2 regions of the Caballeronia sp. S22 genome follow, and region 2 is predicted to be linked to the other one. Evidence: predicted binding sites of a transcription regulator. Region 2 holds the regulator's gene; the other holds the start of a gene.
The links. Region 2 encodes FliA, which starts transcription of late flagellar genes. Its sites were predicted from a motif close to CTAAAGTTTNNNNNNNNNNNGCCGNTA; they were not measured.
Positions count from the first base shown of each region.

Region 1: flgM (flagellar biosynthesis anti-sigma factor FlgM) is a predicted target of FliA. The motif match lies at 1,742-1,768, and genes of this name have one in related genera.

Region 1 covers NZ_OZ180039.1:968,742-976,343, reverse strand. The annotation lists gene ACEN42_RS36225 (GGDEF domain-containing protein) at 1-602, shown strand, start outside; gene ACEN42_RS36220 (CHAD domain-containing protein) at 706-1,614, shown strand; gene flgM (flagellar biosynthesis anti-sigma factor FlgM) at 1,798-2,088, shown strand; gene ACEN42_RS36210 (cupin domain-containing protein) at 2,104-2,655, opposite strand; gene ACEN42_RS36205 (sulfite exporter TauE/SafE family protein) at 2,704-3,480, opposite strand; gene ACEN42_RS36200 (thiamine pyrophosphate-requiring protein) at 3,646-5,445, opposite strand; gene ACEN42_RS36195 (alpha/beta hydrolase) at 5,550-7,100, opposite strand; gene ACEN42_RS36190 (citrate synthase family protein) at 7,120-7,602, opposite strand, start outside.
Region 2 covers NZ_OZ180035.1:210,963-218,564, reverse strand. The annotation lists gene ACEN42_RS00995 (UvrD-helicase domain-containing protein) at 1-431, shown strand, start outside; gene ACEN42_RS00990 (cytochrome c5 family protein) at 516-1,424, opposite strand; tRNA gene ACEN42_RS00985 (tRNA-Arg) at 1,728-1,803, shown strand; gene ACEN42_RS00980 (Rieske 2Fe-2S domain-containing protein) at 1,825-2,826, opposite strand; gene ACEN42_RS00975 (diguanylate cyclase) at 3,018-4,112, shown strand; gene ACEN42_RS00970 (RNA polymerase sigma factor FliA) at 4,114-4,848, opposite strand; gene ACEN42_RS00965 (MinD/ParA family protein) at 4,864-5,781, opposite strand; gene flhF (flagellar biosynthesis protein FlhF) at 5,774-7,576, opposite strand.

The DNA of each region.
Region 1 (7,602 bases), on a different replicon from region 2:
ATCGCGAGTCGCTTGGCGAACTCATCGATCATTTCGAGCGGCTGATGCGCGACACGCGGCGTTTGATCGGCAGAAGCGATCGTGCCGAGCGCGAGATGCAGGCGCTTGCCACGCAGCTCGAACATCGCGCGTCGCACGATGCGCTGACAGGCGTGCTCAATCGCAGCGCCGTGATCGAGCGGACCGGCAAGATGCTGCGCACGAACAGCGCGGTGATGATTGTCCTGGACATCGACGAGTTCAAACGGATCAACGACGATTTCGGCCATCCCACAGGCGACGCAGTGATACTGGGCGTCGTCGATTGTCTGCGGCGAATCGTGGGCGAGCGCGGCTTCATCGGGCGCGTGGGTGGAGAGGAATTCACGGTGCTGTTGCCCGGTCATGATCCTTCCAGCGCCGCAATTCTCGCGGAACGCATGCGCGAAGCCATCAGCGATTCGCTGATTGTTCCGCCGGTCGATCGCCGCATCACCGCGAGTTTCGGCATCAGCAACAATGAAGCCGGAGCCGGCTTCGACACGGCCTATGCGTCGGCCGATGCAGCGCTTTATCGCGCCAAGCGAGGCGGGCGCAACCGCGTCGAATTCGCCGATCGATAAACGGGTTCTACCTTCATCAAATCGTCATCGAGTTCAGCTTTCGGGTACTTCGCTGTGGTATGGTCAAGTCCACCAAAATTCTGTCTGACTCGAGGCCTCGATGGTGGATATGGATGCTGACTGGCCGTTGCCCCGGCCGATCAATTTCAAGGAAGGCCGACGACCGGCCGATTCATCGACATCCGACGCGGAATCAATCGCGAGCACGTTTTCATCATTGGCGGCACCCGTGGTCGCCGAAGCCGTGCGGCGGGCGCGAGAAGTCGCCACGGATTGCGATGCCGAAGCATTCCATCAGCTTCGCGTCTCCTTCAGAAAACTGCGTGCCTTGTACTGGGCCTATTCGCCTTATCTCGGCGAAGAAGCGACCGCACACGCCACCGAAGAATTCAAGCGCCTGGCCGCCGTGGCCGGTGGAACGCGAGACTGGGATATCGCCGGCGATCTTCTGAAAGCCGCGCAGGCGTCGCGTGCATCGATGGGCATTCTCGTGGCCGCCGCGCGAGAAAAGCGGGCGCAGGCCGTGGTGCATAGCCAGACGATGATCAAGAGCGATGATGTCGAGTCGTTCCTCAACGACGTCCTGCTTCGCGCGCAGATCGCACTGGAGTCGAGTTGCAACGATCTTCCCATTCGGGACTTCGCGGAGGATCGTGTTCGCCGGGCGGAGCGCGCGCTGAAGAAGCGCAGCCGATATGCATCGCGTAACGAGACCGCCCACGAAGAAGATCTCCACGACGTTCGCAAGGCCGGCAAGAAGCTGCGCTATTTGCTCGAATTTTTTCAGCCCGTGATCAAGGGCGGACACGATCGCACGATCAAGGAATTGACGTCCGTGCAGAACAAGCTCGGCCAGTTCAACGACATCGCCGCGAGTGAAATGCTGATTCGCGACGCCTCATTCGACGACGTTCCGCCCGAAGTCGTGCAGGAGTCGCTGCAATGGCTGGAGAAGCAAAAGTGCCGGCGCATGCGCGCCGCAGCGCGACGCGTTCGAGCCATCGCGAGTTGATCCGATCGCCCTTGTGTGGCTTTGCTCACACTTTGTTTCAATTTGTTTCAAACGACTGAGACGCCCGCCCGACAAGGCTCCGCGGGTGGTGACGAACGTCGGGATCGGTCACGCGTTCCCGCGCATGGTGAAGATTTCAAACCCCGGACCGTTAAAGGATTCAACACGTCGGGAGTAGACACCATGAAAATCGAATCCATTAACTACACGCTCGCAGCCGCCCAGAACGACACGCAACGCGCGACGAAAGGCGCCGTGCAGTCGGTGAGCGCCGCCGGTGCGCTGAACTCGACGGTGAATCTGTCGTCGATGTCTGCGCTGGGAGAATCGAGCGGTTCCGATATCGATACGGCCAAGGTCGAGTCGATCAAGGCCGCGCTGCGTGACGGTAGCTACAAGATCGATTCGGGCAATATCGCCGACGGCATGCTGAGCACCGCGCGCGACCTGCTGCAAGCGAGCAGCCGCATCTGACCGCGCGTACGCCCGTTACGCGCTCAACGCGTCGGGCGCGAGTTCGGCGGGCATGGTAAGCGGCGGACCGACAAACTCGATGCGCCACTCGTCGCCGAATGCTTTCAACACCGCCGGGTCCGGCGAACCATTCGCCATCACGTCACCGAGTTCGCTAAAAAACCGGGTGGCATCCCAGCCGGGCGTGACCAGCACCAGCATGCGCGACGGTTGATCGTCGATGTTGATGAAACGGTGCGTGGTGCCTTGTTTCGCGACTATCGTCTCGCCTGCGCTAACGATGGTCTGCTTTCCGTCCACGTCGAAAAGATAACGGCCTTGCACGACATGAAAGACTTCCGTCTCAATCTCATGCCGATGCTGCGGCGGGCCGAACCCGGGCTGATCCGTTGTTTCGAGTAGCGTCGCCGATGCTCCCGTCGCTTTCGAAGCGATGCGTACCTGAAGACGCAGCCCGATGGCCGGAATATCGATAGGGGCGGCATTCTGCTCGCCGTGCAGGAAATCTGTTTTCATGACGTTTCTCCTTGAATCAGGGTGCGGGATCCGCGGCCCGGTCAACGTCATGATGTCGGCGGCGACTTAGCTCAGAATTACTGGGAGGCGCGTCTTCGATCAGTGCAGCAAGTGAGCGAAGTAACGTATCGACAGGTTAGCCAGCTCGCCCACGATCACGACGATGAGAAGGCCCACGATCCAGCGCCGCGCCTGGTCGGAGATGGCGAGCCGCGCACCCAGCAGGCCACCGGCGACGCTGCCGAGCGCCATGATGCCGCCCGTCGTCCAGTCGACGCTCTCGTGCCCGGCGAAGATTGCCATTGCCACCGCGGTCGCCGTGGCGGTCGCGACATTTCTGAGGGCGTTCGCCTCGGGCAGCGCGAAGTCCGCCGCCAGGACGAGAACGAGCAGCATGTACGTTCCGGCATCCAGCACGATGAAGCCTGTCCAGACGCCGACGCAGAAAAGCAGAAGCATCACCTTCCAGTCGACTCGCGCGTCGCCTTTGGCGGCCGAGTTCAACAGCTTCTTTAGGTTGGTGAGGATGAGAACGAGCGCGACGGCCACGGCCGCCACGATCACCATTCGAAGATCGTGACCGGGAATCCGTTCGCTCAGCAGCGCGCCCGCTGCCGCGCCCAGCGTGATCGGACCGGCCGTGCTCAGCGTGCGTCTCCAGGGGATGGCCCCGCGTCGCGCCAGTCCAACCGTGGCAGCAATGGCGCCGACGAGAACCGGAACGCGGTTGGTCGCATTGGCGGTGACGGCATGCAGACCGACCGACATCAGAACCGGAAGGGATACGGCAGATCCCGAAGAGGCGACCGCGTTGAGAAAGCCGCAAAACAGGCCGGCAGCGATAATGATGACGATGGTGTCGGGGGTTAAAACCATGGTGCTTGATCGGCTCGGATGCGTAGCGGGGCGCGCTCGTCCGGTGGGGGAGCGGCGGTGGGGTGCCGGAGATGTGGGCACCCGCGCAGTGTCGCTCGCTTGACTTAGCCGAAAATTACTTCGAGAGATGAGTGCGTTCTGGACAGATGTACGGCCGCACGCGTCTTACTTCTCCTTATGCCCCGGCAACACCGCACCAAGCACCTGCTTCGCCGTATCGACGATCACGTTCGCCTGACTCGGATCACCCTTCATGAGCGTGGTCGCGAACGCCTTCGCCTGCTGCAACGTGATATGCGGCGGCAACGGCGGCACGTTCGGATCGGCCTTCACCTCGATCACCACGGGACGATCCGCCGCCAGCGCTTCGTCCCACACAGCCGCCATGCGCTCCGCATCGTCGACATAAAAGCCCTTCAAACCGATCGTTTCCGCGAACTTGTGATAAGGCACCGATGGAATGTCCTGCGACGCCTCGAACTTCGGATCGCCTTCCATCACGCGCTGCTCCCACGTGACCTGATTCAGGTCCTCGTTATTGAGCACCATGCAGATCCAGCGCGGATTCGACCATTGCTTCCAGTACTTCGCGACCGTGATGAGTTCGGCCATGTTGTTCATCTGCATCGCGCCATCGCCGACGAGCGCAATCACCGGCCGCTCCGGATACGCGAACTTCGCGGCGATCGCATACGGCACGGCCGCGCCCATCGATGCAAGGCCGCCAGACAGCGAGCACATCATGCCGCGCTTCACCTTCAGATCGCGCGCGTACCAGTTCGCGACCGATCCCGAATCGCTCGTGACGATCGCATTCGCGGGCACGCGCGGCGACAACTCCCACACGGTGCGCTGCGGATTCACGCCGCCTTTCGCGGGCGTTATCGCGCGCTTCTCCAATGTCTTCCACCAGTCTTCGACCCAGCCTTCGATGTCCTTGCGCCACGCGAGGTCCGTCTTCTGTTGCAGCAAGGGCAGGAGGGCGCGCAAGGTCTCGGCGCTGTCGCCGACGAGATTCACTTCCATCGGATAGCGGATCGAGAGCATATCCGCCTTGAGGTCGATCTGCACGCCGCGCGCCGCGCCTTCCTTCGGCAGAAACTCGGCGTACGGAAAGCCCGAGCCGATCATGAGCAGCGTGTCGCATCCGTTCATCATCTTGTAGCTGGGCTCGGTGCCGAGCAAACCGATCGAGCCTGTGACGAACGGCAGATCGTCGGGCAACGCGGCCTTGCCGAGCAGCGCCTTCGCGACGCCCGCGCCGAGTTTGTCCGCGACAGCGATGACTTCGTCGGTCGCCTGCAACGCGCCCGCGCCGACGAGAATCGCGACCTTCTTGCCCGCGTTGAGGACATCGGCGGCGCGTTGCAGGTCATCGTCATATGGCACGATCTTCGGCGCGCGATAGCCGACGCCCGAATGCAGCGTGCCATGCTTGCGGCCCGGCGGTTCGTATTCGAGGTCCTGCAAATCGTTCGGCAGAATGAGCGCGGTCACCTTGCGTTCCGACAGCGCGATACGCACCGCGCGATCGACGAGATGGCGAATCTGCGACGGCACGCTCGCCTGCTGCACGAAGGCGCCGGCCACGTCCTTGAACATCGCGGCGAGATCGACTTCCTGCTGATAGTGGCCGCCCAGAGCCGCACGCGCTTGCTGTCCCGCGATTGCGAGGACCGGCATGTGATCGAGGCGCGCATCGTAAAGGCCGGTGATCAGATGCGTCGCGCCCGGTCCCGATGTCGCGATGCACACGCCGAGTTCGCCGGTGAACTTCGCATGCGCGGAGGCCATGAAGGCAGCCATCTCTTCGTGTCGTGCCTGAATGAACTCGATCTTGCCTTTCGCGCGATTGAGCGCGCCGAATACGCCGTTGATGCCGTCGCCGGGATAGCCGTAAATGCGGCGTACGCCCCAGGCGTGCAAACGTTCGATCAGAAAATCGCCGACAGTAGGATTGGACATGACGCGATGCTCCTTTTGACGTCCGGGTGAGAAGCAATCACCCGCGACGGATAGCATCGACGCGCAAAACGCATGCCGGGTTCGGGAAACACCGGAACGGCTGGCTATCGGCCGGTATCGAATTTCAGCGTTTGTTTCGCGGCGCACGAGCCATCGACAGGATGCGTCGGATTATCGAGGAAGGCGGCCATGATCGATTGCGCGCAACCGGATTTGCCGAGCACCGAATGCCCCGTGTACGGAAACGACACGACCTGCGCGCGGCCGAGATCCGGCGTGATCGCGCCGACCCACGCCGGCGCGGTCGCGGCATCGAAAGCGCCTTCGAGTATCAGCACGGGAACATCGCTCACGATTCGGGCACTGACCGAAGGAGGCGCCTTGCCGACGTTCCAGACCGGACACTCCGTGAAGAGCCGCCCTTGCTTGGGCTGAATCCGGAGCACGCGTTCGGGAAAACCGGGAAGGGCCGCTTTCGCTTTTGCGAGCGTCGCTGCCTCGGTCGTCAGGTTGGCGCTTTCTTCGCAGAACACACCGAGAGCGAGACCCATGCCGCCCAAACCGACGAACTGCTGCGGACCGCGCAACGCGAGATAGCGGGCGGCGACCGCGCGCGCGTCGCCTCGCGCCGTATCGGCGATCATCATCGGGACGTCTGACGCAGTGCCGCGTTCGCTCGACATGATGAGCGTATAGGCGAGCGCGAAGCCGTCGATGACCACGTTCACCGAAGCACCCGAGTCGTCCTTGACTCGTGTCGTAAACGGCTTCCGATCGAGTCGCTTCACTGCGAGGTTCAGGTCGGCTTGCAGATGCGGGTAGGCCCGGGCGCAAGAGGCGTCGGCGGCGCACGCAGCGGAGATCGCCCTGAACGAACTCGCCGGAGCCGTCCACCAGTCCTCGACGATATTGACCGTGGGTGGCGATACCGAATCGAGCACCACGCTTCGAATGCCTTGTGGATGATCGCGCAGCAGAGTCAGTGCGAGCCGCGATCCATACGAGACGCCGTAGACGTCCCATTGGTCGATGCCGAGAGCGACGCGTAGATCGGCGATGTCGGCGGCGTTTTCGGTGGTGTTGTAGGCGGCGAGATCGACGCCGGCGGCGGCCATTGCATCGCGACACGACTTGAGAGCCGATGCGTCCGCCAGCGTGCCGGATCGAGTCGTGAAGCGGCTGCTGACGGAATCGAACACATACTGCTCCCACGCGGGGCACGCAAGGAGCGGATCGGCGCGGTGGGTGCCACGTTGATCGACGAAAATGACCTCGCGCCCAGCATTGATTCCCTGCTTCATCATGAACGCCGCTTCGAACGATCCCGCGCCGCCCGGACCGCCCGACAGATAGACGAGCGGATCGCGCCGCGGTTTGTCCGCGACAGCGGGTGCGCGCATGACGAAGATGCGGATGTGTCGTCCGTCGGGCAGCGCGCGATTTTCAGGGACGGTGAGATAACCGCATTGAACGGTCGATGGGAAATCGAGATCGGGGAACCCGGCGATGTTCGGCTGCGGGCAAGGCGTAGTCTCGAACGAAGCCGCGTGGCTCGCTCGACTATCGGCACCGCCCGCAGCGCACGCGCAAAGCAACGACACGGTCGCGATGACCGCCGTCACTCGTACCAACAATCGTTTCGCAGTTCTAATCATGGAAGTGATCCGGCCGCACTCATTCACCGACAGCCAGCCCGACATAACGCGCGCGCGGCCGCAACAAACTTCCTTCCATCACGTGCTCGATCGAGTGCGCCATCCAGCCGACACTGCGCGCGATGGAAAACAACGCGAACGCCGCTTCGTCGGGAAGCGGGCAATGCTCGACGAGCGCGGCAAGCGCCATGTCGATCGCGGGCAGCTTGCCCGTCAAGCGTTCGACGCAATCGATTAGCTCGCGTGCATCGTCGGGCGCTTCGAAAGCGGACAGGAGATCGGCGGCGCGCGGATCGCCCTGCGGATAAAGCTCGTGACCGAAGCCCGGCAACGGTTCGCCTTGCGCGATCCTTCGCCGGACGGCGGTCTCGGCGGTTCCGGATCGTCTGGCGTCATCCATCAATTGACGGACGCGCACGATCGCATTGCCGTGCATGGGTCCGGAGAACACGGCGAGTCCGGCGATCATGCTCGCCCCGAGCGACGCTCCCGTCGATGCGGC
Region 2 (7,602 bases):
ACCTGCTCGGCCTGATCCAGACCGTCGCGCTGATGTCGATGCTCGAAGGCAAGGAAGAAGATCCGGATGCGGTGCGGCTCTCGACGGTGCATGCGTCGAAGGGACTGGAGTATCCGCACGTGTTTCTGGTGGGCGTAGAAGAAGGGATCATGCCGCATCGCGGCAGCTCGGACGATGACGCGCCCGTCGACGATTCGCGTATCGAGGAAGAGCGCCGGCTGATGTACGTCGCGATCACGCGGGCGCAGCGCAGTCTGCATCTGAACTGGTGCAAGAAGAGAAAGCGCGCGCGGGAGACGGTGGTGTGCGAGCCGTCGCGCTTCATCCCCGAGATGCTGCTCGACGACGCACCGCCGCCGACGGCCGAGGAGAAGCCGTTGTCGCCAAAAGATCGGATGGCGATGCTCAAGGCGATGTTGCAGAAGACCTGACGCTTTCGCTTTCTTCGCGCTTCAAAATGAAAAACCCTGCGCCGCTTGAACCGACGCAGGGTTTTCTCATTGCACGCGCGATCGTTACTTCGCCGCGTTCACCATGTAATCGACGGCGGCCTTCACGTCCGCATCCGGTGCGTTCGATCCGCCCTTCGGCGGCATCGCGCCTTTGCCGTGCAATGCGTAGTTGTAGACGGTGTCCATCGGCTCTTTCAGGCGCGGCGCCCATGCGGCCTTGTCGCCGAACTTCGGCGCGTTGAGCACGCCAGCCGCGTGACATGCCTGGCAGACTTGCTCATAGAGCGCCTTGCCGGCTTGAGCCGCATCGGCGCTTTGGCCACCCGCTGCCGGTGCTGCAGCCTGCGGCACCGATGCCAGTGCTGCGACGGCTGCCGCCGCCTGCGCGTTCTCATTCGCGCTCGCGCCTGCCGGAGCCGCTGCGCCCGATGCCGCTGCCGCCCCCGATGCGCCCGCGCTCGCCGCCGCGCCCGATGCGGGTTGCGCCGGTTCCGCCAGCTTGCCGCCGCTGCCGTTGGCCATATAGACGACCGCGCGCGCGATTTCGAAGTCGCTGTAATCGTCGGGGCTGGTGCCGCCGCGTGCGGGCATCGCGCCCTTGCCATTGAGCGCGTTGTGCAGGAGCGTGTCGTAGCCTTCACCGATACGCGGCGCCCACGCGCCGGCATCACCGAACTTGGGTGCGCCAGCGGTGCCCGCTGCGTGACAGGCGGAGCACACGGCCTTGAAGACTTCCTCGCCGGACTTGTAGACGCGCGGCGCGTTGGCGTCGCGGATATCGACTTGCGCGGCGGGCGCGATGCGCTCGTTCACCGACTGCTCGATGTCCGTGCCCGCGCCGGTACGCGTCGAGTTGTTCACATAAACCGCGAGCAGGATGATGATGGCGACCGGGATGCCGAATCCCGCGATGATCGCGGCGATGAGTTGGCCGGGCGTCTTGATCGGGGCTCCGTGGGGTGCTTCGCTCATGCTTGTCTCGTCTCCCGTTTTTTGGTGTGAGTCGGTTCAGTGACAGCGTGACAGCTACCGCATTGCGCTTGGGCGCGCCTGGGGAAAGGCACGGTCGATTATAGACGGAACGCTTAACTGTCGGCGCGAGGTGGCTGTGGCGGCAGTGCGGGCGTTTACCCGAATCGTGTGATGCTTCGCGCGATGCGTCCAACCCCGTGCGATGGACGAAGTCACGGAAAACAGGTATTCTCTCGGATTCGTTGGGCCTTGCAGCAGCCGTTTGTCTTTTGGCGCTTCCCTCACGCAAGGCCTCTCCCCGATGCGCCCGTAGCTCAATGGATAGAGTACTGCCCTCCGAAGGCAGGGGTTGCTGGTTCGATCCCAGCCGGGCGCGCCAATCCTTCTCCGCGACGCGCGATCATTCGGCTTCCGCGAGAATCGTCCCCCAGCCGAACCCCATCCCCGCCAGCCATCTCCGGTAAGCCACCGCCATCCGATCACACCGCTGATGCAACTCCGCATCGAGATCGAGCGGCAGACGCCGAGGCCATTGCGACTCGACGATCGGCGTGTCCTGCATCAGTATTTCCATATTGAAGTCGTAAAGCGCCTGATCGGAATGCGTCGCGTCGTCCTCATGAATCGACACGAGCCACGCGCGCGTTTCCGTCTGCGTCACCGGCGACGCCGCCAGCATGATATGCAGCGCACCCTGTCCGCCTGACGCCATCTTCGTGAGACTCGCGATCAACGGACGCTTCGCGCGATACACATAATCGATCATCGCGCCGCCGCCCTGTCCAGGAATCCCCGCGGGTTGCCAGTACCGACACTGCCGCGCCTCCAGTCCGCCATCGGAAGTCTGCACGACTTCATAATCCGGCACTTCCGTGTGCGCGTCCTCGCCCAGAATCCCCACATGCACGAACGAAAAGTGCGCCATATCGAGAAAATTTTCGACGACGCGCGGCGCCGATGACCTCACCGTCTGCGGCGCGAGATTGATGCGCCGGCCACCGGGAATCGCGGCTTCGGGAAAGAAATCGAGCGCGTAGGCCGGCTCGCCGAAGCACATCCACACGACGCCGTACTTCTCCTCGCTGACGAACGTCGTCGCGCAGGCACGCTTCGGAGGACGCAAAGATGGATTCGATGGAATCCGCAAGCACTGCCCTTCGATGTCGTAACGCCAGCCGTGATACGGGCACACGATCTGATCGCGCATCACGTGCCCGAGCGACAACTGCGCGCCGCGATGCGGACAGTAATCGCGCCACACATGCGCCGCGCCGATACTGTCGCGCCACACGACGATGCGCTCATCGGCGACGACAAAGCCGCGCGCGCCGCCTTCGGGAACGTCTTCGCTATTGCAGACCGGCAGCCATTCGCCGACCAGAGAAATGGATTCGTCGCGCATCACGGTGAATCGGAAATAGAAGTGCGAAAGCCGTTATTACACGAAACACAGCGTCTTCGCAAAACGTTGCAAAATAGCGGATCGCTCGCTCGGCGCAATTCGATACCACGCCATAAAGCCGATGCCACGCGACGGGGCCGCAGTACACGACAGCAAGATAAAAGAAAGAAATCACCATCCAGGGGTTCAGTATGGAGCAGGCGCATCAACCGGCACGCCGGCCTTATGCCTTCGCATGGTCCGAGCACCGGAATCCCGAGCGCGAGCAGGCCACGCTGCGGGTCTGGATGGGGGCGGCGGTTCTTCTGGCCTACGGCATCTTCGCGTGGCTCCGCCCTTCCTACGATGCACTGGCGGTCGCGCGTCTCATCGCGCTCTACGTGTCTTACGGTGCGGCCACGCTGCTGATCGTCAGCCGCATGAGCACGCCGTCGGAGAAGCGTCTCACGGTCACGACCATCGCCGATCAAACGCTGCTCGGGCTCGCGCTTGCAGCGGGCGGCGCGATCGCGCTGCCGCTCATCTGGGTGATGTTCTGGTTTCTGATCGGCTCGGGATGCCGTTACGGCAAGCGCACGCTCGCGGTGTCGTGCGCGACGGCGCTTATCGTCGTGATGGCGCTCGGCGTCTGGCAGCCGTGGTGGCGCGCCAATCTTCCCGCCGCGATCGGGCTCGGTTTGAGCGTGCTGGGCGCATCGGTGTATTTGAGCGTACTCGTCGATCGCCTCGGCAATGCGAATCGCGATCTCGCGCGTCAGGCATCGACCGATCCGCTCACGGGCCTGTCCAACCGATACGCGCTCGAACGGATCGTCGATCGTGCGATGACCGCGCGCGAAACCGATGGCGACGATGCCACCGCGCTCCTTCTCATCGATCTCGACGGCTTCAAGGAAGTGAACGATACCTACGGTCACGCCGTCGGCGACATGCTGCTGCAAGCCTTCGCGCAATCGCTCGCGAAGCGCATGCGCAAGTCGGACACCATCGCGCGTCTGGGCGGCGACGAGTTCGTCGTGCTCGCACATCAGGTGCGCGACCGCGCGGCGGTGCTATCGGTGGCCGACAGCATTCACTCGATTCTCGACGCGATGACATCGGTGCAGGAGCGGCCGGTGTCGGTATCGGCGAGCATCGGCGCGTGTCTGCTTTCGAGCGCGACGAGCGCGCAGCAATCCGGCATCACCGCCGTGCTGCGCGCCGCCGATCGTGCGATGTATCGCGCGAAAAGTCTCGGCGAAGGGAAAACGGTCTTCGCCGAAACGCGCGACTTCGAAACGAACTGAATCAGGCCTCGACGCTCGTCCACGCCTGCTCGCGCAGCTTCGTGCGCAGACGTGCGACCGCCTGGCTGTGCAGCTGGCACACGCGCGATTCGCTCACTTCCATCACCGCGCCGATTTCGCGCAGGTTCAGGCCGCGTTCGTAGTAAAGGCTCATGAGCAGCTTCTCGCGCTCGGGCAGCTTGTCGATCGCTTCGATCAGCGCGCCGCGCAGGCTGTCGTCGAGCAGCGCCGAAAGCGGGTCCGAGCGATCGACACAATAACGGTCGAGGAACGGCTCGTCGTCAGCGGAGCGGTCGAAGTCTTCGTAGTAGATCAGCTGGCTGCCGTGCAGATCCTGGAGCATCGACTGATATTCATCGAGCGGCATCTTCATGTGCTCGGCGATCTCCGTCTCGCTCGCGGAGCGGCCGAGGTTCTGCTCGACCTTATGCACCGCCGATTCCACTTCGCGCGACGTCTTGCGCATGCTGCGCGGCAGCCAGTCGTTGGCGCGCAGCTCGTCGAGCATCGCGCCGCGAATGCGCTGGCTCGCGTAGGTTTCGAATTGCGCGCCTTGATCTTCCTTGTAGCGGCTCGCCGCGTCCAGCAGACCGATCATGCCGGCCTGGATGAGATCGTCGAGATCGACGCTCGCCGGCATCTTGGCGACGAGCTGAAGCCCCAGCCGACGAACGAGCGGCGCATATTTCGTCAGGACGTCCGACTGTGAGAGTTTGCCTTGGGCGTTATACATCATGGTCACCTATCTTGATCACATCGACGCCGTGCTGCTCATTGCAAAGTCGTGAAGCGCGGCCACACGATGCGCCGCCTCCCGCCCGCCCTGTTCAGAGTCGCCAACCGGAATTCGCGCGTCTGGCTGGCCGTTCGCCGCGCGCATGTACGGCGCGGGGCGCATCGGCCAGTGGAGGAGCTCCGCCGCGATCGCGCGGTAGTCGCGTGCCGCGGCCGTGGCCGGGAACGCTTCGACTGCGCAGCGTGAGAGTTCCTTTGCCCGAGCGACGCGCGCATCCTCGGACACATACCCTGCCTGCACGAGCGACACGGCCAGATACCGGCTCGCGACGCCCGACAGGTTGTCGAACGCGACCGCCGCGTCAGCCGGGTTCTGCACGTGATTGATGAGCACGCGGAACTGGCCGATCGCATGGGCGTAGTGCAGGCGCTTCATGCACGCATACGCCTCGGTGATCGCCGACGCGGCTACCCGCGTCACGATGAGAAAGTCATGCGCCTGAGCCGCGAGCGTCGACAGCGCGCCGTGACGGTCCAGCTGCGCATCGATCAAAACGATGTCGGCCGGACCATCGAGCAATGCGCGGCACTGCGCGGCGTCGTGGCTGATGCGCTCGTCGCGCGGCGCGGCGATCTGCGAGAAGCCGAACGGCGTGCGCTCGACGACATCGGCGAGCGCGCGGCGGCCGGACATCACCGCGGCGAGCGTGCCTGCATCGGACAAACCCAGCATGCGGCTCACCGATCCCGCGTCCTGATGCTCGTCGATCACGAGCACATCCTTGCCGTGCACGGACAGCGCCGCGCCGAGATTCACCACCGCCGACGTGCACCCGATGCCCGCCGGCCCGCCCGCAACCGCCACCACGCGCGAACCGGCACGCGTGAGCAGCCGTCGCAGACCTTCCGCCTGGTCGAGCACGAACTTATCCAAAGTGCACCCCATGCAGTTCGGTCGTGGCGCGCGCGGACAATGCGGAGAGCAGCGCCGGCACTTCTTCGTCCTGCGGAACGAACGGCGAGCCGTCGCGGGGAATGCAGAATGCGCTCTTGATGAGAAAACGCTTGGTCGCGACGTACAGGTTCTCCGGCACCTTCTGGCCGGTCGACACGTAATGCACCGGCAGCTTGTAGCGGATGACCGTATCGAGCACGCCGCCGAGATTCGTCGCCTCGTCGAGCTTGGTCAGGATGCAGCCCGCGAGCGGCGGCTGATCCGCCGCGCTCTTGTATGCCTGCACGACTTCGTTGAGCGTGTCGCCGTGGCTCGTCGCGTTGAGCAGCAGGATGCGCTGCACCGGATGACCCGCGCCGCACAGCATCGCGATCTGGTCGGAGACCATGCGGTCGCGCTGGCTCATGCCGATCGTGTCGATCAGCACGATATGTTTGTTGCGCAGCTCGGAAAGCGCGAGCTGCAGGTCCGCGGCGTCCTTCACCGCGTGAACCGACACGCCGAGAATCTTGCCGAAGATGCGCAGTTGCTCGTGCGCGCCGATCCGGTAGCTGTCGGTCGTGAGCAGCGCGACCTTGCTTGCGCCGAAGCGCATCACGCAGCGCGCCGCGAGCTTCGCGGTGGTCGTCGTCTTGCCGACGCCCGTCGGGCCCATCAGCGCGAACACGCCGCCGCGTTCCATCAGCGCATCTTCGCTATCCATCACCGGGATGTTCGATTCGAGCACTTCCTGCACCCATTCGAGCGCGCCTTCCACGCTTTCCATCTCCGGCATGTTGTCCACCATCATGCGGACGAGTTGCGCGGAGAAACCGGCGGCGAAGAGACGCTTGGTCAGCGCGCCGCCCGTCGGGTTGCGGCGCTGGCGCTCGCCCCAGAGCAGACCGGAGAAGTGCTCTTCCATCATCGAGCGCATCGACGAAAGCTCGTTCATCACCGTTTCGTTGACGACCTGCTCCATGCGTGCGCGGATCGCTTCCGTCACGACCGCCGCCGCGTTCGCCGGCAGACCTTCGAAGGCGCCTTCCTGCGCAGCCGGCGCGGTGCTCGCCGCCGGTGCTTCGGCGTGCGGCGCGCTCGCGTTGATCTTCTGCGCGGCGCGGCGTGCGGCGACCTGCGCGGCTTCGCGTGCCCAGTCGGGCGTTTCGACCTTCGATTGAACGCGCGCCTGAGCGATGGCCTCCGCGCGGTTCGCTTGCGCATGCGCTTGCTGGCGAATCGCGTACTTGCCTGCTTCCGGCGTTCTGTCGGCGCGCGTCTCTTGCGCGGCGACAGGAACCGGCACGCCCATACCGCGAGCGATCGCGGCGGACGCCGTCAGCGGTCGGTTCGACGGCATCGTCGCCTGCTGCGCGATGCGCTTCGCATGCTCGATCAGCCACGGGTTCGAGTCGGCCATCGTGCGCGGCGCTTCTTCGTCGGAAGCGGCTTCGTGTTCGTGCGCGAAATCGTCTTCATCGTCGGCGTCGGTGTTTGCGCCGAAGACCGACGAAAACACGTCCCCGCTCGCGTAGGGATTCGCGGCGGATTGCTTCGCCGGCAGCGCGGCGGCCGCAGCGGCCAGCGCGGCGCGCGACGAGCCCCCCGAGCGCACGGCCTGTTCCTTCGCGGCCGGCGAGATCGACGCGATATCGCTGTCCGCGACACCGACGATCTCCACGGAACCATCATCCAGCGTGCGATTGGACAGCACCACGGCATCGGGGCCGAGCGCTTCACGAACCTGGCGCAATGCGTCGCGGCTGTTCGCGCCGATGAATTTACGAATGTTCAAACTTGCCCCCGATGAGGTGAAACTGC